Linked DNA regions of Bradyrhizobium diazoefficiens. The protein of the gene in region 1 interacts with the protein of each later gene in a pairwise test. Links are inferred from orthologs where the notes say so. Each region holds a gene or a part of one and is shown on either strand. Other genes may lie near its edges. The genes, in order: JJE66_RS12340 and grxD.

Region 1 (12,977 bases):
TGCATGGCGACGCCGGCGATCCAGCCGAGGAACACCAGCCAGGTCAGCGCGCCATCCGGCTCGAGGCGGAGCACGATGACGGCGACCGAGGCCAGCGCCGCGAGCGTGGCGCAGAGCGTGCCGGCGGAACTCAGCAGTTCCGCGGCGTCGATCTCGCTGTGCGCCTCGTCGAACGGCAGCTGCGGCGTGTCGATGCCGAGATAGAAGCCGACCGCGCCGAGCAGCATCATCAAGAGCAGAAACCCCTGCGTGGTGAGCGACGGGATCGCGGAGCCGACATGGGCGCCGACGAACAACCCGCAGGCCGCGCCCGCCATCGCGAGGCCAATCCGTTCCAGCACATGGGCAGTCTTGCGGACAGCAAATCGCATGGCGGGCCTCGCGCAGCGTTGAGTGCTGCGGAGGTTAGGCCTGTTTTGCGACGGGTGGAAGGTAAGGGGAGTTACGGATGCGTGAGGTCGGGGGTCAGGGACGCGGCGGCGTCTCCACACTCTCGGTGTCGTCCGCCCTTTGAATCGATAGATCACGCGGTATGGATCCCGGCCTGCGCCGGGACGACACCATTGTTGTCGCGCCATACGCGCGCCTCACCGCGCCCCGAACGACGTCTTGCCGAACAGCTCCTTCTGCGTCGACGGCTGCGAGCGCCAATATTGCGGCGGGGCTTCGACGACGCCGCCGACGTCAGCCGCGGCGTGCCAGCCCCAGCGGGGGTCGTAGAGCATGCCGCGGGCGAGCGCGACCATGTCGGCCTTGCCGGATGCCACGATCTCTTCAGCCTGCTTGCCTTCCGTGATCAGGCCGACGGCGATGGTCGGCAGTCCCGCCTCGCGCTTGATGGCGTCCGCGAACTGCACCTGATAGCCGGGGCCGAGCGGGATCTTCTGCAGCGGCGAGACGCCGCCGGAGGAGGCATCGATCCAGTCGACGCCGCGCGCCTTCAGCGCTTTCGCAAACTCGATGGTCTGCGCCAGATCCCAGCCGCCTTCGACCCAATCGGTCGACGACACCCGCATGCCGACCGGTTTTTCGTGCGGGAATACCTCGCGCACCGCGTCGTAGATTTCGAGCGGGAAGCGCATGCGGTTCTCAAGCGAGCCGCCGTATTCGTCGGTGCGCTTGTTCGAGATCGGCGACAGGAACTGATGCAGCAGATAGCCGTGGGCGCCGTGCAGCTCGAGGGCGTCGATGCCGATGCGCTCCGCGCGTTTTGCCGAGTCGACAAAGGCGTCGCGGATGCGCTTCAGGCCCGCGGCATCGAGCGCCAGCGGCGCGGCCTCGCCCTCCTTGTGCGGCACCGCCGACGGCGCCACGGCCTGCCAGCCGCCTTGCGCCTCGGGGATGAGCTGGCCGCCGTCCCAGGGCCGCGCGCTGCTTGCCTTGCGGCCCGCATGGGCGAGCTGCATCGCGATCGCGGTGTGCGAATGTTTGCGCACCGAGGTGAGTATCTGCTTCAGCGCGGCCTCGGAGGCGTCGCTGTAGAGCCCGAGACAGCCCGGCGTGATGCGGCCGATCGCCTCGACATGGGTCGCCTCGATGCAGAACATCGACGCGCCCGACAGCGCCAGATTGTTGATGTGGGTGAAATGCCAGTCGGTGGGAACGCCGTCTTCGGCCGAATATTGGCACATCGGCGACACCACGACGCGGTTCTTCAAAGTCAGGCCGCGCAGCTTGATCGGGGAAAACAGGGCGCTCATGCGGGGATCCGGGGATGGGAGGGATGGAAGCGATTGCATGAAGTTTAGGTGGCGGATCGCGAATTGCCAGTTGCGCAGGCGGCATGGCCGCTAGCGAGGCCATGCATTGCGGCTACTCCGCCAGCGTGAACTGCAACAGCAGGGTGCGCTGGAGCAGCGAAAAATTATCGTCCGACACCATCGTCAGCACGGTCTCGCCCTCCGCCGTGACGTGGGCGTCGATGCCTTCCATGTTGTCGACCTCGTGGCCGAGATCGGCGTGAAACAGCACGGGGCCGTCGACCAATGCGCCGGGCGCGATGGTCTTCAGGGGGATCGACCGGATGCGGATGTCGATGCCGGTGAACCAGGAGAATTTGCGCTCGAGGATGAGCAGCTCGCCCGACGGCAGCAGCACCGCGTCGCTGATGAACTGCTGGTCGGTTCGGTGGATGCTGAACTGGCCCGGCGTCGGACCGCCGATCAGGAAGCCGATCAGATTGCCGTCGGCGTCGAAGCCGCCTTCGGACATCGCGATCAGCGTGTCCGCGAGCGGCTGGCCTTTCGGCACGAACACCAGCGCCTCGAGCCCCTTGTTGTAGGGCAGCTTGCGCAACGCTCCCGGCGTCGGCAGCACCTCGCCGCGGGCCCGCGTGCCGCCTTTGGCGAAATCGAAGCGCATGATCTGGTTGACGCGTTCGAGCCCGACATAAACGAGCGAGCCGTCGCGCGCGAGCGACTCGGTATCGTACCAGAGCCGCTTCTCCGTGATCGGCCGCCCCTCGGCGTTGAGCATGGGCGCCGCCTCGACATCGTCGAGCCCGACCATCTTGCCGCCGGCATAGCGGATGCGGCCTGTAAACCAGCTGCCCTGGTCGGACAACGCGAGAAAATGCTCACCCTTGTCGTCGAGGAAGCGGAAGCCGGACAGGCCGCCAAAACCGCGATGCGGCGAGGTCAGAACGAGCCCGCTGCGATATTGCAATGAGCCGAAGCGCGTGCGCGACCGGTCGCGCGGCTCGAAATCGGGAATCGGCCGCGAATTGACCTCGATCGCGGCAGGCGCGGTGACGGCGTGCTCGGGCTGCGCCGGTTTTGGCGCGGCCTGTGCGTGCGCGTACGGGGACAGAGCGAGAGTGGAAAATCCCGCCGCCGCGTGGCCGATGAAGCTGCGGCGGGACGAGTGCGTGCTCACGAATGCAGTTTGCGTCGCGGGCGATTGGCCGGTTGCGTGGGCGCCGTGTTGGTCTCGCTGAAGAGTTCGGCGAGCTTTTCGGTGATGGCGCCGCCGAGTTCCTCCGCGTCCACGATCGTCACCGCGCGGCGATAGTAGCGCGTGACGTCATGGCCGATGCCGATCGCGATCAGCTCGACCGGCGAGCGGGTCTCGATCTCCTCGATGATGTGGCGCAGATGCCGCTCGAGATAGTTGCCGGGATTGACCGACAGCGTGGAATCGTCGACCGGCGCACCGTCCGAGATCATCATCAGGATCTTGCGCTGCTCGGCCCTCGCCAGCAGGCGCTTGTGCGCCCAGTCGAGCGCCTCGCCGTCGATGTTCTCCTTCAGCAGCCCCTCGCGCATCATCAAGCCAAGATTTTTTCGCGCACGACGCCAGGGGGCATCCGCCGACTTGTAGATGATGTGGCGGAGATCGTTGAGACGGCCGGGGCTGGCCGGCTTGCCGGCGGCAAGCCACGCCTCGCGCGATTGCCCGCCCTTCCAGGCGCGCGTGGTGAAACCCAAAATCTCGACCTTGACGCCGCAACGCTCCAGCGTGCGCGCGAGAATGTCGGCGCAGGTCGCCGCCACTGTAATGGGGCGTCCGCGCATCGAGCCGGAATTGTCGAGCAGCAGCGTCACCACGGTGTCGCGGAACGTCGCCTCCTTCTCGTGCATGAAGGACAGCGGATGATAGGGATCGGTCACCACGCGCGACAGCCGCGCGGGGTCGAGAATGCCCTCTTCGAGGTCGAACTCCCAGGCGCGGTTCTGCTGCGCCATCAAACGCCGCTGCAGCCGGTTGGCGAGGCGGGCGACGATGCCTTGCAGATGCGCGAGCTGCTTGTCGAGATAGGCCCGCAGACGCTCCAGCTCGTCATGGTCGCAGAGATCTTCGGCGGCGATGACTTCGTCGAATTTCGGCGCGAAGGCGTGATATTCCGGACCGCGCGGCTCGTTCTTGCCATGCGCGTTCGGACGCGTCGCCTCGCCCGGGGTCTCGTCGTCGCCGAGTTCGCCGTCGTCGAAGGTATCCGAGGTCGAGGCCTGCGCGCTTTCCATCGCGCTCTCGCTCATATCTTCCGAAGACGCCTGCGCCTGGTCGGCGCTCATCTCTTGCGCAGCGTCGGAATCGGGCGAGCCCTCGGCGCCGGACTGATCGTTGTCGCCGTCCTGGTTCTCGTCGTTGTCCTCATTGTCCTCGCTGTCGGCGCTGCGCTCGTCGCCGATATCGAGCGCCGTCAGGAGATCATGCACGGCATCGCCGAACCTGGTCTGGTCCTCGACCACGCCATCGAGCCGGTCGAGCCGCTTGCCGATCTTGTCTTCGAGAATCGGACGCCAGAGATCGACCATCTTCTTCGCAGCCGTGGGCGGCGCCAGCCCGGTCAGGCGCTCGCGCACCAGCATCGCCAGCGCATCCGCCAGCGGGGCGTCGGCGCGGTCGGTGATCTCGTCGAACTTGCCGCGATGGAAGTGGTCGTCGAGCATCGCAGTGAGATTCTTGGCCACGCCCGCCATGCGGCGCGCGCCGATCGCCTCGACGCGGGCCTGCTCGACCGCCTCGAACACGCCGCGCGCCTGCGGATTGCCGGGCATCAGCTTGCGATGCAGTTTCGCGTCGTGACAGGCGATCTTGAGCGCGATGGAATCGGCGTGGCCGCGCACGATCGCGGCGTCGCGCTTGGTCATCTTCCGCGCCGGCTCGGGCAGCCGCGCCTTGCCGGGCGCGAGGCCGGGACGCTCCGCGGCGAAGGAAACGTCGAGCTCGGGCGATTTCGCGATCGCCTTGAGGCAGGAGGCCACCGAGCGCTTGAACGGCTCGGTCGGCGCTTCCTTGGTGTTACGGAATTTGGAGTTGGAGGTGGTCATCTGACCCTATCTGTCGTCCCAGCGAAGGCCGGGACCCATAACCACCGGCCGCTCTTGTGTCAGGAAACTCTCAGTGGCGTTCAAACGAGACATCACGCGGTATGGGTCCCGCCGGGACGACATCTCAAACCTTAGCTCAGCGCCACGTTCACCGACGATTCCGGCAGCTCCGCGTTGAAGCAGCGCTGGTAGAACTCGGCAACCAGCGGACGTTCGAGCTCGTCGCATTTGTTGAGGAAGGTGACCCGGAACGCGAAGCCGATATCGCCGAAGATGTCGGCGTTCTCAGCCCAGGTGATCACCGTGCGCGGGCTCATCACCGTCGACAGATCGCCATTGGCGAAGGCGTTACGGGAGAGATCGGCAAGGCGGACCATCTTGTTGACGATGTCGCGGCCCTCCGGGGTGCGATAGTGCTTGGCCTTCGCCAGCACGATCTCCACTTCCTCGTCATGGCTGAGGTAGTTGAGCGTGGTGACGATCGACCAGCGGTCCATCTGGCCCTGGTTGATCTGCTGGGTGCCGTGATAGAGGCCCGAGGTGTCGCCGAGACCCACGGTGTTGGCGGTCGAGAACATCCGGAACGCCGGATGCGGCTTGATCACCTTGTTTTGGTCGAGCAGTGTCAGGCGGCCGGAGACTTCCAGTACGCGCTGGATCACGAACATCACGTCGGGTCGGCCGGCGTCGTATTCGTCGAACACCAGCGCGATGTTGTGCTGGAGCGCCCAAGGCAGGATGCCGTCGCGGAATTCGGTGACCTGCTTGCCGTCGCGGACCACGATCGAGTCCTTGCCGACGAGGTCGATACGGCTGATATGGCTGTCGAGGTTGACGCGCACGCAGGGCCAGTTCAGGCGCGCCGCGACCTGCTCGATATGGGTGGATTTGCCGGTGCCGTGGTAGCCGGTGACCATGACACGGCGGTTCTTGGCGAAGCCGGCGAGAATGGCGAGCGTGGTGGCGCGGTCGAAGCGGTAGTCGGAATCGACTTCGGGCACATGAGGATCGACTTCGGAATAGGCCGGCACTTCGAGATCGGTGTCGATCCCGAACACCTGGCGCACCGACACCTTCATGTCGGGCAGACCGGAAACTTCCTCAACTTTGGACAAGGCGGCGGTCGTCATCAATCCTCCGAGGTCCCGGGCGATCCCGAGACCAGTTATTTGCACGTTGGCGGCGGCTGGGTGCGTCTGCGAACCTAGCAGAGACAACGTGCGGGCAGAAGCCCGCCTCCCAATCAAAGTTCCGTTGTCTTTTCATTTAGATAGGCAAGGAACGCGATTTTTGGAAGGCTGCTCTGCGAATCACGCCCGAATTTCGAGCGGGATACGTCGCCCTGCCCAAGCGAGTGGCACTTTTCCCGCCTTCGCTTACTTATGTAGGGGTCTGAACCCCAATGCCCGCCACCGACACAGAGACGACGTGACGTCCTTCCTTGATCACTTGATATCCTTCGTTTCTGCCCATGCGTGGCTGGCTTATCTGACCTTGTTCCTGGCGGCGCTTCTCGAAGCCGTTCCGGTGGTGGGGTCGGTGATCCCCGGCTCGACCATCATCCTGGCGCTCAGCGCGCTGGTTCCGGGCGGAGACCTGAAACTGCAATGGGTGCTGCTGGCCGCAGTGATCGGCGCCCTGCTCGGCGACGGCTCGGCCTATTGGCTCGGTCACCGGCAGCAGCGCAAGATCCTCAGCACTTGGCCGCTGACCAATTATCCACGCCTGGTCGAGGAGAGCGAAAGCTTCTTCCATCGCTTCGGCACTTGGGCCGTGTTCTTCGCCCGCTTCGTGCCGCCGATCCGTGCCTTCGTGCCCGTCACGGCCGGCGCGCTCGGGATGCCGCCTGCGCGGTTCTATGCGGTGAACATCCCCGCGATCCTGGTCTGGGCGCCCGCGCATGTGCTGCCGGGCGTGCTGGCGGTATCGGCCCTCCACGAATACGCCGGACTGCCGCATCACGGGCATCCCTACAAGCACATGTGGATTCTGACCGTGGTCGGTGTGGCGATCGTGGTGAGCGTGACGGTCTGGATCTATCGCCGCCGCAACGGCGGCGGTGTCGCGGCGGCGAAGCCGCGGGCATTGCCTTCGCCGCAACGACGCTGAGAAATGAGCTTTATCGCTCTTAAATTTGAGAGCCAGCTCCCGTCCTCCGCCCCGGCGCCGGTCCCACATATCTCGCCCGCGGTCTGATCAGCTTGCCGAACTGCAGCTGCTCGCTGGCGTGCGCGATCCAGCCGACGCTGCGAGCCATCGCGAACAATGCGAGCTCGCTGCCTGCCGGCAGGCGCAGCGCGTGCACGAGCACGGCGAGCACATAATCGATGTTGACGAACTCTCCGGTCGCTTCCGCAATCCGCTCGGGTACCTCGCGGGTGAATTTGCGCGGCGCGCCGGCGCGCGCCAGAGCATTCAGCAGCGATTGCGCACGGGGATCGCCGCGCTTGTAGACGCCATGGCCGAAACCCGCAAACCGCTCGCCGAGCGCGACGCGCTCGCGCACCATCGGTTCGACGTCGCGGTCGACCAGCGTCTTGACCAGCTGCGAGGCCAGCACGCCGGCGCCGCCGTGCTTCGGACCCTTCAGCGCGGCCAGGCCGGCGATGACGGAATCATAGAGATTGAGCCCGGTCGACGCCGCGCATCGCGCGGTGAAGGTGGACGCATTCAGCTCGTGCTCGGCGAGCAGCACCAGCGCGCGACGGATGAGATCGGGCGCGTACTTGTTGTCGGGCGCCCAGGCGCGCGCGATCTGCTGGTGCAGCGGCTCGGACGACGGCTCGGCATTGAGCATGGTCGCAACCAGCAGGCGGACGATGCGCGCGCCGACCATGGTGCGGCCGTCGGGCGCACGGGTGAAGGCGCGGGAATCCGCGCTGGCCGCGAGCGCGAGCACGGCGATGGCGCGATCGATCGGCGCGGCACGGTGCGCGGCCTGTGCGATCAGGCGCATCTCGTCGGACACAGCGGGGCAGTTGTCCGGCGCAAAGGGATCGACGCCCGAGACATTCCAGAGCAGCGTCGCCGTGTGCTCCAGCGTGTCGCTCTCGGCAAGATCCACACAGTTCACCCCGCGATAGATCGGGCCGTCCTCGGTGATGGTGGAGATCTCGGTGTCCATCACCGGCAAATCGGCATCGAAGCTGCGCAGGCCGCGCGGCTCCGGCGACGGCACGCGGCGCTCCTTCAGGGCGCGGACGTCCTCGGCGCGGTAGCGGTTTTTGCGCGAATCCGGCGTCGGCTCGGAGCGGATCAGCCCGCGGCTGACATAGGCGTAAAGCGTGGCCGGCGAGATCGCGAGCTCGGCGGCGGCTTCCCGGGCAGAGAGGTAGAGCTCTTCGGAATTATTCATATTGATTGATGTAATCAAGATTGATCAATCTGTCGAGAGACCCGATTTTTCTCTCGTGAACAAGGAGAATTGGGCCATGAACATCCACCTCACCAAAAGCCAGATCGGGCTGGACGGCGTTCCCGCGGCCGAAACCGTACTGAGCCATGTCGACGGCGAGCGCGGCGAATTGATCATCGCGGGCGAGCATGTCGGCCGACTGGCCGCCAAATCGAGCTTCGAGGGCGTCACCGCCCGGCTCTGGAACGGGGCGAGCCAGAGCACGCTCAGCGAAGCGAATGTGCGGGCGAGCCTGGGTGCGGCGCGCGAGCGCGCCTTCGCGCGCCTGCCCGAGCTGCTGCCGGCCACCCAAGACATGGGTATCGTCGACGGGTTTCGCGCGGCGGTCGCGGGGCTTCGCGCAGAGCATGGCCTCGCGCACGAGGCAACGATCGTCGGTGCATTTCCGGTGATCGCGGGTGCGCTGGTCCGGCGCGCGAAAGGGCTCGACCCGATCGCGCCGGATCCGAGCGTGAGCCATGCCGCCGATACGCTGCGCATGCTGCATGGGCGCGCGCCTGCAGCGCGCGAGGTCTCTGCACTCGACGCCTATCTCGTCACCGCCAGCGACCACGGCATGAACGCCTCGACCTTCACCGCGCGCGTGGTGGCTTCGACGCAGGCCGATCTGTTCGCCGCGGTGACCGCGGGTTATTGCGCGCTGACCGGTCCCCTGCATGGCGGCGCGCCGGAGCCGGTGCTGGAAATGCTCGACGCGATCGGCTCGCGCGAGCGTATCCAGCCCTGGGTCGATGCGGCGCTGGCACGCGGCGAGCGGATGATGGGTTTTGGTCACCGCGTCTATCGCGTCCGCGACCCCCGCGCCGACGTGCTCAAGACCGCGGTCGAGGCGCTCGCAGCCGATGGCGCCGATCTCCCCTTTGCCGGCGAGGTCGAGGCCTATATCCGCAGCGCCCTGCGCAAGAAGAATCCTGAGCGGCCGCTGGAGACCAATGTCGAGTTCTTCACCGCGATCCTGCTCGATGCGCTGGCGATCCCGCGCCAGGCCTTCACGCCGATCTTCGCGGTGGCACGCGCAGCAGGCTGGACCGCGCATGCGCGCGAGCAGCAGCGGACGGGACGGCTGATCCGGCCGAGCTCGTCGTATGTGGGGGCGATGCCGAAGGCTTCGGGCGAATAGCGCGGAAGCTGCATGATGGCGGGCCATTCGCTCCCCCTGTCATGCCCTGACGAGACCACGATTGCGGGACGATCTGCATCGTCCCGCAACGGCATGGAACGTCTCCGCGTCTGGAGACTTGTCAATGTCTGTTCCTGTGGATTTTGAATTGCGATGCTGGACTTGTTTGGAGAAGCGAACGAGGCCAGCATTGGGGCGATCACCGCCGGCTATGCCGTCAGCCGCAGCGAGGCCGGCGCGAATTCTGAACGGCGATTCCGTGATTTGCTCCAGGCGCTGCCTGCCGCAATCTACACCACCGACGCCGAAGGTCGCATCACCTTCTTCAATCGCGCCTGCATCGATTTTGCCGGACGCACGCCGCAAATCGGCGAGATGTGGTGCGTGACCTGGAAGCTTTATCTGCCGGACGGCACGCCGCTCCCGCACGCTGAATGCCCCATGGCCATCGCCCTGAAGCAGAACCGCGCCGTACGCGACGTCGAGGCGATTGCCGAACGGCCTGACGGCTCACGGATCTATTTCATGCCGTATCCCACGCCCCTGCGCGATGAAAGCGGCCGATTGGCTGGTGCGGTGAACATGCTGGTCGATATCACGGCTCGCAAGCAGGCCGAGCAGCGGATGATGCTTCTCGCGTCCGAAGTCGATCATCGTTCGAACAATTTGCTCGCAGTGGCGCAGGCGATGCTGCGGCTGACCAAGGCAGATAGCGCCGAGGAGTTCCAGGCCGTGTTCCAGGGCCGGCTCAGCGCGCTTGCCAACGTACAGAAGCTGTTCTCGGATTCGCGATGGACAGGGGCCAGCCTGAAAACCATCATCGAAGAGGAACTCCGTCCCTACGACAGCCGGGACGGCGAACGGATCCGGATCGCAGGCGACGATATCCACCTGCCGGCGACGCTAGCCCAGTCGGTCGCGGTCGCCGTGCATGAACTCGCGACCAACGCCGCCAAGTACGGCGCGCTGTCGACGCCCTCGGGCAGATTGGATATTCGCTGGGAGACCAGCGATGCAGGGCCTCTCGTGCTGCACTGGTCGGAGAGTGGCGGTCCCCGGGTCAAGGAGCCACCGACGCGGAGGGGCTTCGGCATCGGCGCGGTCGACGGCATCATCCGGACCTTGCGCGGAAAGGTCAGCCGGCAGTGGCGTCCGGAAGGACTGCTTTGCGAATTGTCCTTCCCGGAGATCGCCTGAAGTGTGATGGCTTCAGGCTGGATGCTTCAGGCTGGATCGTGCGTCAGGCCTCCCGCACCACCGTCTTCAGATAATTATACGCCTTGATGATCTCGATCAGGCGATCTTCGGTGGAGCGGTCGCCGCCATTGGTGTCGGGGTGGTGCTGCTTCGCCAGCGCCTTGTACTTGGACTTGACGTCGGCAAGGGTAGCGTCGGGGCCGAGGCCCATCACCTGGAGCGCCTTGCGCTCGGCGTTCATGATCTTGCGCGTCTCGACCTTGGGCGCGGCCTGCGGGCCGGCGCGCCAGCCGGTGCGGCCGTTGAGCTCCTGGAACATGCTGAACGGATCGAAGGCGCCGTCGATCTCGGCCTCCGCCCCCTTCTTGACGCCGCCATTGGCGCCCATCTTCCAGGTCGGGCGATGGCCGGTCAGCGCATCTTTCTGATAGCGCGCGACCGCATCGGCATTCATGCCGGAGAAAAAATTGTAGTTCTGGTTGTACTCGCGCACGTGATTCAAGCAGAAGTGCCAGTACTCACGCTGGTTGTCGCGCCCCTTCGGCGCGCGGTGGGCGCCCTTGTTCTGGCACCCGGTCCATTCGCAATTGGCCACGGTGTCGCGCGGCTTCGCCTCCGGCTGCTTGCCTTTCGGCTTGACCCGGATGGAGTCGAAGAACTTGGATGAATCGATCGGCATGACCAACTTTGACTACGCAATGCAAAAACCTTCAAGTCTTGACATTGCAATTAGCTGACTACCCGTAACCGAAGCTTCGCCTCGGCGCTTTGAGAACGGCCGCCGGAGGCGGCCTATGGCATTGACGAAGTGCGATCGCGCACCTTAATGGCGCTCATGGTCATGAAAGACACTATCAGCAACAAGTTGCGGGAAGCTTTCACGCCGGAAAGCCTGCAAGTCGTCGACGAGTCACATCTGCATGAGGGGCACGCCGGCCACAGGCCGAGCGGCGAGACGCACTTCCGCGTGTATATCGTGTCTCAGGCGTTCAAAGGGAAGAGCCGGGTCGACCGCCACCGCATGATAAATGCAGCGCTGGCCGCGGAACTTTCCGGCAGCGTGCATGCGCTGGCGATCCACGCGCAGGCGCCGGGGGAAGGGTCGCTCTGAGCGGTCACAAGAGGTCGTCATGGCCCGGGCTTGTCCCGGGCATCCACGTTCTTTGTGCTGCAGGCAAGACGTGGATGGCCGGGACAAGCCCGGCCATGACGATGTGGAAGCTTCAGAGCTAAAAGCGACTGCGTCAAAACGACGTCCCAGCCCGCTTCGGCTTGGCTTCCTCCAGCTCCGCATCGCGCGGCACCGGTGAAATACGGAGCGCGGTGATGCGATTGCGCTCGCGGCGCAGGACGCGGAAGCGGAAGCCGTGGAACGTAAAACTCTGGCCGCGGTCGGGAATCGATTGCGCTTCGTGAATGACGAGGCCCGCGACCGTGGTTGCCTCCTGATCGGGCAGACGCCAGTCCATGGCGCGGTTGAGGTCGCGGATCGGCACCGAGCCGTCGACGACGACCGAGCCGTCCGGCTGGGCACGCACGCCGGCGACCACGACGTCGTGCTCGTCGGAGATGTCCCCGACGATCTCTTCCAGAATGTCTTCCAGCGTCACAAGACCTTCAACTTCGCCGTACTCGTCGACGACCAGCGCGAAATGGGTTTTTCGACGGCGGAATGCCTTCAATTGCTCGGAGACCGGGCGCATCTCCGGCACGAACCAGGGCGGCAGCGCGATGGTGGAGACGTCGATGCGCGAGGTGTCGCCGTCGGCGGCGCGGATCGCCCGCAGGAGATCCTTGGCATGGAGCACGCCGATGATGTTTTCCGGCTTCTCGCGCCACAGCGGAATGCGGGTGTATTCGGTCGCCAGCACCTCGCGCACCAGCTCCTCCGCCGGCAGATCGGCGTTGATCATCATCATCTCGGTGCGATGGATCATGACGTCGGAGACCTGGAGCTCGCGCAGATCCAGCAGGCCGCCGAGCATGTCGCGGTCCTGCTTCTCGACCTTGCCCTCGTGGTGCAACAGATCGACCGCGCCACGGAGGCGCTCGGTCGGCGACAGGATCGCCTGGTGCTCGCCGGCGAGGCCGAACAGCCGCATCAGCACGCGCACGATGACTTCCACGATTCGCAGTAGCGGCCCCAGCACGTACATCGTCAACCGCATCGGCCGCGCAACCGCGAGCGCCATCCGGTCCGGCGCGTTGATCGCGATGGTCTTCGGCAGGACCTCGGCGAAGATCACGACCAGCACCGTCATTACGCCGGTCGCGTAGAGCACGCCGACATCTCCGAACCATGCGGTAAAGATGCTGGTAGCCAACGCGGACGCGCTGATATTGGCGATGTTGTTGCCGAGCAGCAGCGCGCCGATCAGGCGATCACGCATGTCGAGCAGTTGCGAGACCACGTCGGCGTCGCGGTTACCCTGCTTGGACAGCCGCAGCATGCTGGCGCGCGAGGCACCGGTCA
Region 2 (10,235 bases), on another replicon or contig:
CAGAACGCCGCGAAGGTCAGCTCGGGATTTTCGCGCAGCGCGATCGCGTAATAGGCGAGCGGAATGACGGTGAAGGCTGCAATCACGAACGGCAGCCCGAGCCGCAGCAGGCGGTCGCGCACGAAGACTGACGGCGCCTTGCGCGCGATGCCGGGCCAGGTGAACAGGCCCGACAGAAAGAAGAACATCGCCATGAAGAAGCTGTCGGTGGCGAGCACGACGATGTCGAAGCCGATCCAGGAGGCCGGATCGGTGTGACCGAAATAGGTGTAGGGAATGACGGCGTGATGCAGCAGCACCACCAGCGTGAGGAAGGTGCGGGTGCGGTCGAGCGACAAATTGCGCGCCTTGGCTTTCGGCGCGGCGTGCGCCTCTGCACCCACCGTTGCAGAATGTGACATCGTGATCATGGCCGCCCCGGTCGCGTTCCTGTCCCGGCCGGACTGTGCCGCCGGGAACCCGATTCAGCAAGGGCAGTTTGTGCCGCGAAAACCCTTCCGTCGTGCGTTTAGGAACCACCTCCGCATAGCGCAGTTAGCGTTCCCGAAACGGGTGAGGGGCCGCCGATCATGGTGGCTGGTTTCGCGGAGCTGACGATGACGATCTTGAAATGGGCGCTGATTTTCCTGCTGATCTCGATCGTGGCCGGCGTGCTCGGCTTCACCGGCATTTCGGCCGCCTCCGCCGACATCGCCCGCTTCCTGTTCTACATCTTCGTCGTGATCTTCCTGGTGCTGCTGATCCTCGGGCTCACTGTGTTCAGGGCGTAGCGGGCCGCCGCGCCGGGCCCTCAATCGCGTGCGAACGGCATGACGTGGGTCACCAGATCGGCCAAGAACTCGTCGGGACGATCGAACGGAATGAAATGATCGCCGCCGCGCACCCAGACAAATTGCTTATGCGGGGCCGTGATCTGATTGAAGAGCTGTTCGGCCGGCCCACCCGGTGTGTTGTAGTCCGCATCGCCCTCGATGAATATCACCGGGACCTGAAACGCGAGTCCCAGCGAGGCGACGTCACGCTTGAACATGGGGCCCTCTCGTCCGCGCAGATATTTTGCGGAGAAGGCCATGCCCTTACGCCAGTTGTACCAGTCCAGCAGCGAGAAATCCGGCATGAATGGGGGTGGAACGGGACCCGCCAACCGGAAGCTCTCGATGGAGGGTAGCCCCAGCGCCTTGCTCCACTTGTCCGCGAGCAGGCGATTTTGCGGGCTCATCACAGGTCGCGCGACGATTGGCGCCAATTCCGCCAGGGCCTCGTTGTTGCCAGCGGACTGCGCCAATGCTTGCAGATGTGCGATTGTGATCTCGAATTGCGTCTCGAACGTCACCCTGCCGACCACTTGTCCCGTGCCGACATAGGCAGAGAACAGATCAGGGCGCTGCTTGACGATGTGAATGCCTAGGAACGAACCCCAGGAATGCCCGACCAGGATAATTTTGTCCTTGTGCAGATGGATTCGCAGATATTCGGCCAGCTCGATGCCGTCCTGCACCATTCGCTCCAGCGTCATGGTTGGAGCGAGTGTCTCTCCAGCCGCGCCATAGGTGCGGCCAGCGCCGCGCTGGTCCCACTGCACGACAGTGAAATGCTTTTCCCAGGGACGCCAACCCGACGAGATCGGCAAGGTGGAGCCGCCGGGTCCGCCATGGACGAACAGGAGAACAGGGTTATCCCGATCCTCGCCGCGGATTTGAATCCATTGCTTGATGCCGCCGATGTCGACGAACGCTCCCTCCTGCACCCCCTCAGGGGAGCGTATCGCGAGAGTTTCGGCGGCAAGATATTGGCGGTAGGCACGAAATCCCACTCCGGCAGCGGCCACTACAATGAGGACACCGGCCAATCCCAGCAACGAGACCCCAATCAGTCTTGCGGCCTTGCGCGGCATCTCGTGCCTTGTGTCGACTGAGAGGAGGCGATCCGTGAGCGCCCCGGTGCCCCGGCCCCGTGAGCCTACCCCACTTCCTCGATCTTCACCTTGTCCGGATAGAAGGCAAGATGACCCGTGATCTCGGTCATCGCGGGGAACGGCGTCTCGTAGGTCCAGATGGCATTGTCGAGCGTCTTGCCGTCGGCCTTGATGCTGTAATAGCTGGCGTCCCCCTTATAGGGGCAGTGCGTGGTGCGGTCGGTGCGCTCCAGCAGCGCCATGTTGGCGTCCTCCCGCGGCAGATATTGCACCGCCGGATATTTGGCCTCTTTCAGCGTCAGCGCCTTGGCGCTCTCGGCGATCACGATATCGCCCGCCGTCACGCGGACGCGCCGGGGGTTTTGGGTGATGGTGATGGGGTGGTCGGGGCCTGGAAGCTTCATGATTTCACGCCTTTTCGATCAATCCGTCGCGCGCGGCACTTTGTCGTGCCTTTATCCTGATGGGATCAGGGATATAGTGCCTGAAGGCGTGACGTAGAAGGCCGATCACGCTAAGTTTCGCCCTGCCGGCAAGTTTGGCTTTGCAGATCCGGACCCCGGCAAGCGATTCGACGCCGAGGCTGTAAAGCCGACACTGAGGAGCAAGACCCGAATGCCCATGGACGCCCACGATATCGAGGCGATGATCAAGGCAGCGATCCCCGATGCCGAGGTGACCATCCGTGACCTCGCCGGCGATGGCGACCACTATGCAGCGACCGTGATCTCGGAATCCTTCCGCGGCAAATCCCGCGTCCAGCAGCATCAGATCGTCTATCAGTCGCTGCAGGGCCAGATGGGCGGCGTGCTGCATGCGCTGGCGCTGCAAACCGGGGTGCCAGGCGCTTGATTTGAGGGCACCTGACCTGAGTGCGCGACGGGGATGATGATGGCTGCGGATAATCCGCGCGGCGCGCTGTTTCGCGTCATCCTGCCGAACCAGACCAGCCGCGTCACCAATGCCGAGATGTTCTTCGACCTCGTGTTCGTCTTCGCGGTCACGCAGGTGTCGCACACGCTGCTGCACCATTTCACCTCGCTCGGTGCGGTCGAGGTCACGCTGCTGTTCCTGGCGGTGTGGTGGGTGTGGGTCTACACCGCCTGGGTCACCAACTGGCTCAATCCGGAGCTGACGCCGGTCCGCATCCTGATCTTCCTGATGATGCTCGGCGGCCTCGTGCTGTCGACGACGATCCCGACGGCGTTCGAGGGGAGGGGCCTGTGGTTTGCGACCGCCTATGCGACGATGCAGGTCGGGCGCACCGCGTTCTGGCTGTTCGCAACCCCACGTCACCGGACTCCGGTGCGGCACAACGCAATCCGCATTCTGGTGTGGCTCTGCGGCTCCGCAGTGTTCTGGATCCTCGGCGGCCTCGCCCATGGCGAGGAGAGGCTGTGGTTCTGGATCGTGGCGCTGACGATCGAATACGTCTCGCCCGCGGTTCGCTTCTGGGTGCCGAAGCTGGGATTCTCGTCGGTCGAGGCCTGGGCGGTCGAGGGCGGCCACATGGCCGAGCGCTGCGCCGGCTTCATCATCATCGCGCTTGGTGAGGCCGTCATCGTCAATGGCGCAACCTTTGCCGAGCTGGACTGGACCGCGGACAATATTCTCGCTTTCGTCTCTGCGCTGGTCGGCAGCATCGCGATGTGGTGGATCTATTTCCACAAAGGCGCGGAGGCCGGCTCCGAGTGGATCTCGAAGTCTGCCGAATCCGGCCGGCTGGCGCGGCTCGCCTATACCTATCTGCACATGCCGATCGTCGCCGGCATCATCCTGAGCGCGGTCTCGGACGAACTGGTGCTGAAGCATCCGACCGGGCATCCCGATGTCAGAACCATCGTGAGCACGATCGGCGGGCCGCTGGTGTTTTTGGTCGGCACCATCCTGTTCAAGCATTCTATCCGCGGCTTCCTCCAGCTCTCCCACGGCATCGGCATCATTCTGCTCGCGGCGCTGTGGTGGTTTGCCGCCGATCTCTCGCCCTTATGGCTGTCGGTCGCAACGAGCGTGATCATGATCGTCGTTGCGGTGTGGGAAACGGTATCGCTGCGATCGAAGTCGGGAGAGCTCGGGGAGCGTTGAGCCGCCGGGCTGCCGGTGACGCCGGAGCTGTTACTTCGCCGCCTCCAGCGCGTGCACCGAGAACATCTTCGCTGTGTCCGTCCAGCTCTCGCGCACCTTCCAGCCGGCGCCTTGCGCCAGCGCTGCAAAACGCTCGATGCTGTATTTGTAGCTGTTCTCGGTGTGGATGCTCTCGCCGGGCCGGAACGAGAAGCTGGTGCCGAGCAGACGCACGATCTGGCTCTTCTTGCTGATCAGGTGCATCTCGATCCGGTGCCGGTCGTGATTGTAGATCGCACCATGGGTGAAGGCGGAGAGGTCGAAATTTCCGCCGAGCTCGCGGTTGATCCGCACCAGCACATTGAGGTTGAACCGCGCGGTGACGCCTGCCGCATCATTGTAGGCGGCGTGGAGCAGACGCTCCTCTTTCTCGAGGTCGGCGCCGATGATCATCTGCGCGCCTTGGCCGAGGATCTTGCGAGCGCTCTTCAGAAAAGCCTGCGCTTCATGCGGCTCGAAATTGCCGATGGTCGAGCCGGGGAAGAAGCCGACCTTGGGCATCGTGGCGACCGCCTTGGGCAACTCGAACGGCGTCGTGAAGTCGGCTGCCACTGGATAGATGCCCAGCGAGGGAAAGTCCCGCTTCAGCCCGTTGGCCTGGGCCTGCAGGAAATCCCCGGAGATATCGACGGGGACATAGGCTGCGAATTTGCAGTGATTCAGCAGCAGCCGGACCTTCGTGGTCGCGCCTGCGCCGAATTCGACCAACGCCGCATGCTCCGGAATGATTTTCGCGATCTCGCTGCCGCGCTCCTTCAGGATCGCAAGCTCGGTGCGCGTCGGATAATATTCCGGCAGGCGCGTGATCGCCTCGAACAATTCCGATCCGGTCGCGTCGTAGAAATATTTCGGCGACAGTTTTTTGGGCTGCTGCGACAGGTCGTCGATGGCCTCGCGGGCGAAGGCCGTGGTCTGCTCGTCGGGAAGATGGGCTTCAGCCAAAGCGCTGGCGTGCACATTCATGATACTCTCCTGAACGCGCTGTCCGGCGCGCATTGGTCGTCGGATAATTTTTACTCGTAGTCGGCGAGCCGCAGACCCGTGAACTGCCACCGATGGTGCGGATAGAAGAAGTTGCGATATGTGACACGGCTGTGACCGTCCGGCGTCGCCAGCGAGGAGCCGCGCAGCACCAGCTGGTTCACCATGAACTTGCCGTTGTACTCGCCGAGCGCGCCTTCGATGGCGCGGTAGCCGGGGTAGGGGGAGTATGAGCTGCGGGTCCATTGCCAGACGATGCCGAAGGCATCGTTGAGCTGGCCGGCGCGCGCGGCGACCTCCCATTCCATCTCGGTCGGCAGATGCTTTCCCGCCCAGCGCGCGAACGCGTCGGCCTCGTAATAGCTGATGTGGCAGACCGGTGCGTCAGGATCGACCGGCTTGACGCCGGCGAGCGTCATCACGTTCCACTGGCCGTCGATCTCGCGCCAATGACCCGGAGCCTGCCAGTCTTCCTTGCGGGCGGCGGCGAAGCCGTCCATCAACCAGAGCGTTGCGCTCGCGTAACCGCCGTCGCGCATGAAGGCAAGCCATTCGCGATTGGTGACGAGATTGCGCGCGACCTTGACCGGGCCGACGAGAGCGCGATGCGCGGGCTTCTCATTGTCGAAATGGAAGCTGTCTTCGGTGTGGCCGACGGTGTGAATGCCCTCGTTCAGTGTCAGCCAATCCTCAGCCGTGCGCGTCGAAGCCGGGAAGCGCCAGTCCGGATCGTAGGCCGGATAGACCGGGTTCTGCGCAAAGGCGTGCAGGATGTCGGTGAACATCAATTCCTGATGCTGCTGCTCGTGGTTGAGCCCGACCTCGACCAGCGGTGCGATGGCCCGAAGCTTGTCTTCGCCGGCCTCGCGGAAGAATTTCACGACTGCCGCATCGACATAGCTGCGATAGGCACTGACCTCGTTGGCACTGGGGCGGGTGATGTCGCCGCGGTGATTGCGCGCATGACGCGGGCCGGCGCTGACATAGTAGGAATTGAACAGGAAAGCGAAGTCGGGATGGAAGGGCCGGTAGCCGGACACGTGTTCGCCGAGCAAAAATTGCTCCCAGAACCAGGTGGTGTGGGCTCGGTGCCATTTCGCCGGGCTTGCGTCCGGCATGGATTGGATTTGCTGGTCCTCGGGCGAAAGCGGCGCGGCCCGGCGCTCGGTCTCTTTGCGGACGGCGAGAAAGGCGGTCTCCAACCCCTGCTCCAATCCTTGGGCGAGGTCGCCGGGGGCGTCCAACGGTGACGAAAGCGGCGAGGCGGCCGTAGCGGAGGCTTGTTTCGTCACGTTTTTCTCCAGACAGGACAAGAGAACGTTGTTGGCGGTACCCGGTTCCAAAACCAAGGTTCGTCCTAGATAGGGGTTCCGTTACGGTATGAAAGTCCTCCCCGGTGATGATATTCGTGCCATCATGCAATGGCCCCGGGCCCGTCCGGCCCGGCCGCCCAGCGGCTGGTCGCCGCCATTTTACTTTGGATGCACAACGGTTTGGGCTACATATATAGGCAGGTATCGGGTTAGATCGGCTGAGCCGGCCCGAAGATATTGTTGAGGGCTCTGCCCCAGAAGGACACGGATATGAGCATCGCGGAATTCATCGACAACGAAGTGAAGTCGAACGACGTGGTTCTGTTCATGAAGGGAACGCCGCAATTTCCGCAGTGCGGTTTCTCCGGCCAGGTCGTCCAGATCCTCGACCACATCGGCGTCGGTTATAAGGGCCTCAACGTGCTCGAATCCGCCGAGCTGCGCAACGGCATCAAGGACTACTCGAACTGGCCGACCATCCCGCAGCTCTACGTAAAGGGCGAGTTCATCGGCGGCTGCGACATCATCCGCGAGATGTTCCAGGCCGGCGAATTGCAGCAGCTCTTCTCCGAGAAGGGCGTCGCGGTCGCGGCCTGATTCGTGACCTCGCTGACGCGCCGGATCGGCGGCGTTCAGCTCGAAATCATCGTTGCTGACATCACCACCCTCGGCGTTGACGCTATCGTCAACGCCGCCAACACGTCGCTCCTTGGCGGCGGCGGCGTGGACGGTGCGATCCATCGGGCCGCCGGGCCCGAGCTGGTCGCCGAGTGTCGCATGCTGCACGGGTGCAAGACCGGCGATGCGAAGATCACCAAGGGATATCGGCTCAAGGCCGCCCATGTGATCCACACCGTCGGACCGGTCTGGAACGGCGGCACCATCGGCGAGGACGAGCTGCTCGCCTCCTGCTATCGCCGTTCGATGGAGCTGTGCGGCGAGCACAAGCTGACCTCGGTGGCATTCCCCGCGATTTCGACCGGCATTTTCCGCTTTCCCGCCGACCGGGCGGCCGATATCGCCGTGCGGACGACAATCGAAGGGCTTCCTGCCGCGCCGTTTGTTGCTCGCGTGGTTTTCTGCTGCTTCTCCGAGCCGAGTGCCAAATTCCATGCCGAGGCGCTCTCGCGGCACAGCAGCCCTTGTGCCTGATGACACGGTTAGTACACTCCACCCGGCCATGTTCCGGGGAGGGGATATGATTTTACGTTTTGGACGATTTGCGTTGGTCTGCGGCGTACTGGTATCGCTCGGTGCGATATCGTTGGCGCAGGCCGAGGGCACTTACGAGATTCCGGCTGGCGCGCATTTCAATCAGGACAAGCTCGCGAGGATCAGCGAGTTTTTCAAGAACGAGGTTGCGACCGGCAAGATCGCCGGCGCAACCGTGCTGATCAAGCAGCACGGCAAGCCGGTCTTCCACCAAGCCTTCGGCGTGCAGGACGTGGTCAGCAAGGCGCCGATCACCGACAAGACGATCTTCCGCCTGTTCTCGATGACCAAGGCGATCACCTCGGTGGCCGCGATGAAATTGGTCGAGGACGGCAAGATCAAGCTCGACGATCCCGTCTCCAAATACATCCCGTCCTTCGCCAATGTGAAGGTCGGCGTCGAGAAGAAGGCCGAAGACGGCACCAAATCGCTCGAGCTGGTCCCGCCGAATCGGCCGATGACGGTGCACGATTTGATGACGCACACGTCGGGCATTACCTACGGCTTCTATGGCGACAGCCTGGTCCGCAAAGCCTATCGCGACGCCAAGATCTACGACGGCGATTTCGATCTCGCCGAGTTCGCCGAGCGCATCGCAAAGCTGCCGCTGCACAATCAGCCGGGCGCGCTCTGGCAGTACGGCCATTCCACCGACGTCCTGGCACGCGTGATGGAGATCGCGGCCGGCAAGCCGCTGCTCGATATCGAGCGGGAGGTGCTGCTCGGTCCGCTCGGCATGGTCGACACCGGCTTCCTCGTCACGGACCCCAAGAAGCAGAAGCTGCTGGCGCAGCCGGTGCCGAACGACAGCGATTTCCGGGTCGGTCGGATCAACGATCCGACTGTCGTGAAGAAATGGCAGTCGGCCAGCGGCGGCATGGTTTCGACCATGGCGGACTATGAGCGCTTCGCGCAGATGCTGCTCAACGGCGGTTCTCTCGACGGCAAGACCATCCTCAAGCCCGAGACCTTCAAGCTGATGGTGACCGACCAGATCGGCCCGAATTCGGGCGTCGATCGCGATTATTTCTATTTCCCCGGCGACGGTTTCGGCTTCGGCCTCGGGCTTGCTGTCCGCACCGACCCCGGCAACGCCAAGCCGCCGCCGCCCGGCGATCTCGGCGAATTGAAGTGGGACGGCGCCTCCGGCTGCTATTTCGTGATCGACCCCAAGCAGGACATGTTTTTTGTGTTGCTGGAGCAGACGCCGACCGAGCGCCAGCGCGTGCAGCGGACATTGAAGCAGTTGGTTTATGAAGCCATGGAGAATTGACATGTGCGGGCGCCGCGGTCTGATCGCGGCGCTCATTCTTCTGTTTGGCGTCGTCGGTGCGCAAGCGGTCTCCGCGGGCCGCGCCCATAACTTTACGCCCGAGGGCCTGGCGAAGGTTTCCGACTACATCAGGAACGAGATCGTGACCGGCAAGTTTCCGGGCGCGATCCTGCTGCTCCAGCAGCACGGCAGGCCGGTCTATTACGAGAATTTCGGCGTCCGCGACGTTGCGACCGAGATGTCGATGAGCGCGGACACGATCTTCCGGCTCTATTCGATGTCGAAGCCGATCACGTCAGTCATGGCGATGATGCTGGTCGAGGAGGGCAAGCTCGCGCTTAGCGATCCCGTCTCGAAATACGTTCCGGCCTTTGCCGCCATGAAGGTCGGCGTCGAGAAGAAGGCCGAGGACGGCAAGGTCTCATTGGAGCTGGAGCCGCTCAACTGTCCGGTGACGATCGAGGATTTGATGCGCCACACCGCCGGGCTGCCCTACGGCTATTATGGCGGCGGCTTGGTGAACAAGCTCTATGCCGACGCCGGTCTCTTCGACAACAGGAATTCGACCAATGCCGATCTCGTCGCGAAGATCACCGCGCTGCCGCTGGCTGAACAGCCCGGGACGATCTGGGATTACGGCCACTCCACCGACGTGCTCGGCCGCATCATCGAGGTGATATCGGGCAAATCGCTGTTCCAGTTCGAGAAGGAGCGGCTGCTTGATCCACTCGGGATGAAAGACACCGCGTTCTATGTCGCCGATCCCGCCAAGTGGCCGCGCATCGCCGAACCGATGCCGGAGGATCGCGCGATCAGCCCGGTCACGCAGGTCCGTGATCCCCGGAAACCACTGAAATGGGAGTCGGGCGGCGGCGGGCTGGTCGGCACTGTCGGCGACTATGCACGCTTCTCACAGATGCTGCTCAACGGCGGCACTCTCGACGGTCGACGCTACCTCAAGCCGGAAACCCTCGCCTTGATGGCGTCGGATCACGTTGGTCCCGAAACTCACATTGAGCGCGACAAGAACTATTACCCGGGCGAGAGCTCCGGCTACGGCATCGGCTTCGCCGTGCGCACCTCCGTGCCACCGGGGACCTCCTGGCCGCTCGGCGAGTATCGCTGGGACGGCGTCGGCGGCACCTTCTTCTTCATCGATCCCGAGGACGATCTGTTCGGGATTTTCATGGTGCAGACCCCATCGCAGCGCGGCCGGGTCCAACTGGCACTGAAGACGCTGATCTATCAGGCGATGGGGCGGTGATCGGTCGTCTCGCCTGCTGTCGTAGCCCGGATGGAGCGAAGCGCAATCCGGGATTGATGCCAACGAAAGACTGTCCCGGATTTCGCTGCGCTCCATCCGGGCTACGGGACTGACGACTACGCCCCGCGCACGATCTCGCGAACATGGCCGATC

Evidence for each region.
Region 2: the proteins of JJE66_RS12340 (region 1) and grxD interact in binary tests that used the Escherichia coli proteins (3 or more experiments, as listed by UniProt). The link is inferred for Bradyrhizobium diazoefficiens from one-to-one orthologs.

Annotation. Positions count from the first base shown.
Region 1 is NZ_JAENXS010000001.1:2,622,512-2,635,488, reverse strand. The notes cover bases 10,000-12,977. They hold JJE66_RS12340 (BolA family transcriptional regulator), read left to right. Parts: upstream 10,000-11,339; coding sequence 11,340-11,615; downstream 11,616-12,977. Other genes in these bases: JJE66_RS12335 (HlyC/CorC family transporter), read right to left, coding at 11,749-12,977; JJE66_RS12345 (J domain-containing protein), read right to left, coding at 10,548-11,183; JJE66_RS12350 (HWE histidine kinase domain-containing protein), read left to right, coding at 10,000-10,504. Also shown: JJE66_RS12390 (hypothetical protein), read right to left, coding at 1-371; JJE66_RS12385 (NADH:flavin oxidoreductase/NADH oxidase), read right to left, coding at 588-1,700; JJE66_RS12380 (esterase-like activity of phytase family protein), read right to left, coding at 1,813-2,874; cobaltochelatase subunit CobT, read right to left, coding at 2,871-4,772; cobaltochelatase subunit CobS, read right to left, coding at 4,904-5,902; JJE66_RS12365 (DedA family protein), read left to right, coding at 6,201-6,881; JJE66_RS12360 (citrate synthase family protein), read right to left, coding at 6,901-8,127; JJE66_RS12355 (citrate synthase/methylcitrate synthase), read left to right, coding at 8,204-9,307; more of JJE66_RS12350, read left to right, coding at 9,461-9,999. UniProt on the Escherichia coli protein: Transcriptional regulator that plays an important role in general stress response. Has many effects on cell morphology, cell growth and cell division. Acts by regulating the transcription of many genes, including dacA (PBP-5), dacC (PBP-6), ampC and mreB.
Region 2 is NZ_JAENXS010000003.1:310,946-321,180, forward strand. The notes cover bases 5,472-8,266. They hold grxD (Grx4 family monothiol glutaredoxin), read left to right. Parts: upstream 5,472-6,603; coding sequence 6,604-6,930; downstream 6,931-8,266. Other genes in these bases: egtB (ergothioneine biosynthesis protein EgtB), read right to left, coding at 5,472-6,363; JJE66_RS32620 (O-acetyl-ADP-ribose deacetylase), read left to right, coding at 6,934-7,485; JJE66_RS32625 (serine hydrolase), read left to right, coding at 7,532-8,266. In the rest of the region: JJE66_RS32575 (acyltransferase), read right to left, coding at 1-410; JJE66_RS32580 (DUF1328 domain-containing protein), read left to right, coding at 597-770; JJE66_RS32585 (alpha/beta fold hydrolase), read right to left, coding at 791-1,894; JJE66_RS32590 (DUF427 domain-containing protein), read right to left, coding at 1,960-2,319; JJE66_RS32595 (BolA/IbaG family iron-sulfur metabolism protein), read left to right, coding at 2,531-2,767; JJE66_RS32600 (low temperature requirement protein A), read left to right, coding at 2,807-4,000; egtD (L-histidine N(alpha)-methyltransferase), read right to left, coding at 4,031-5,002; more of egtB, read right to left, coding at 5,053-5,471; more of JJE66_RS32625, read left to right, coding at 8,267-8,818; JJE66_RS32630 (serine hydrolase), read left to right, coding at 8,820-10,082; JJE66_RS32635 (low specificity L-threonine aldolase), read right to left, coding at 10,199-10,235. UniProt on the Escherichia coli protein: Monothiol glutaredoxin involved in the biogenesis of iron-sulfur clusters.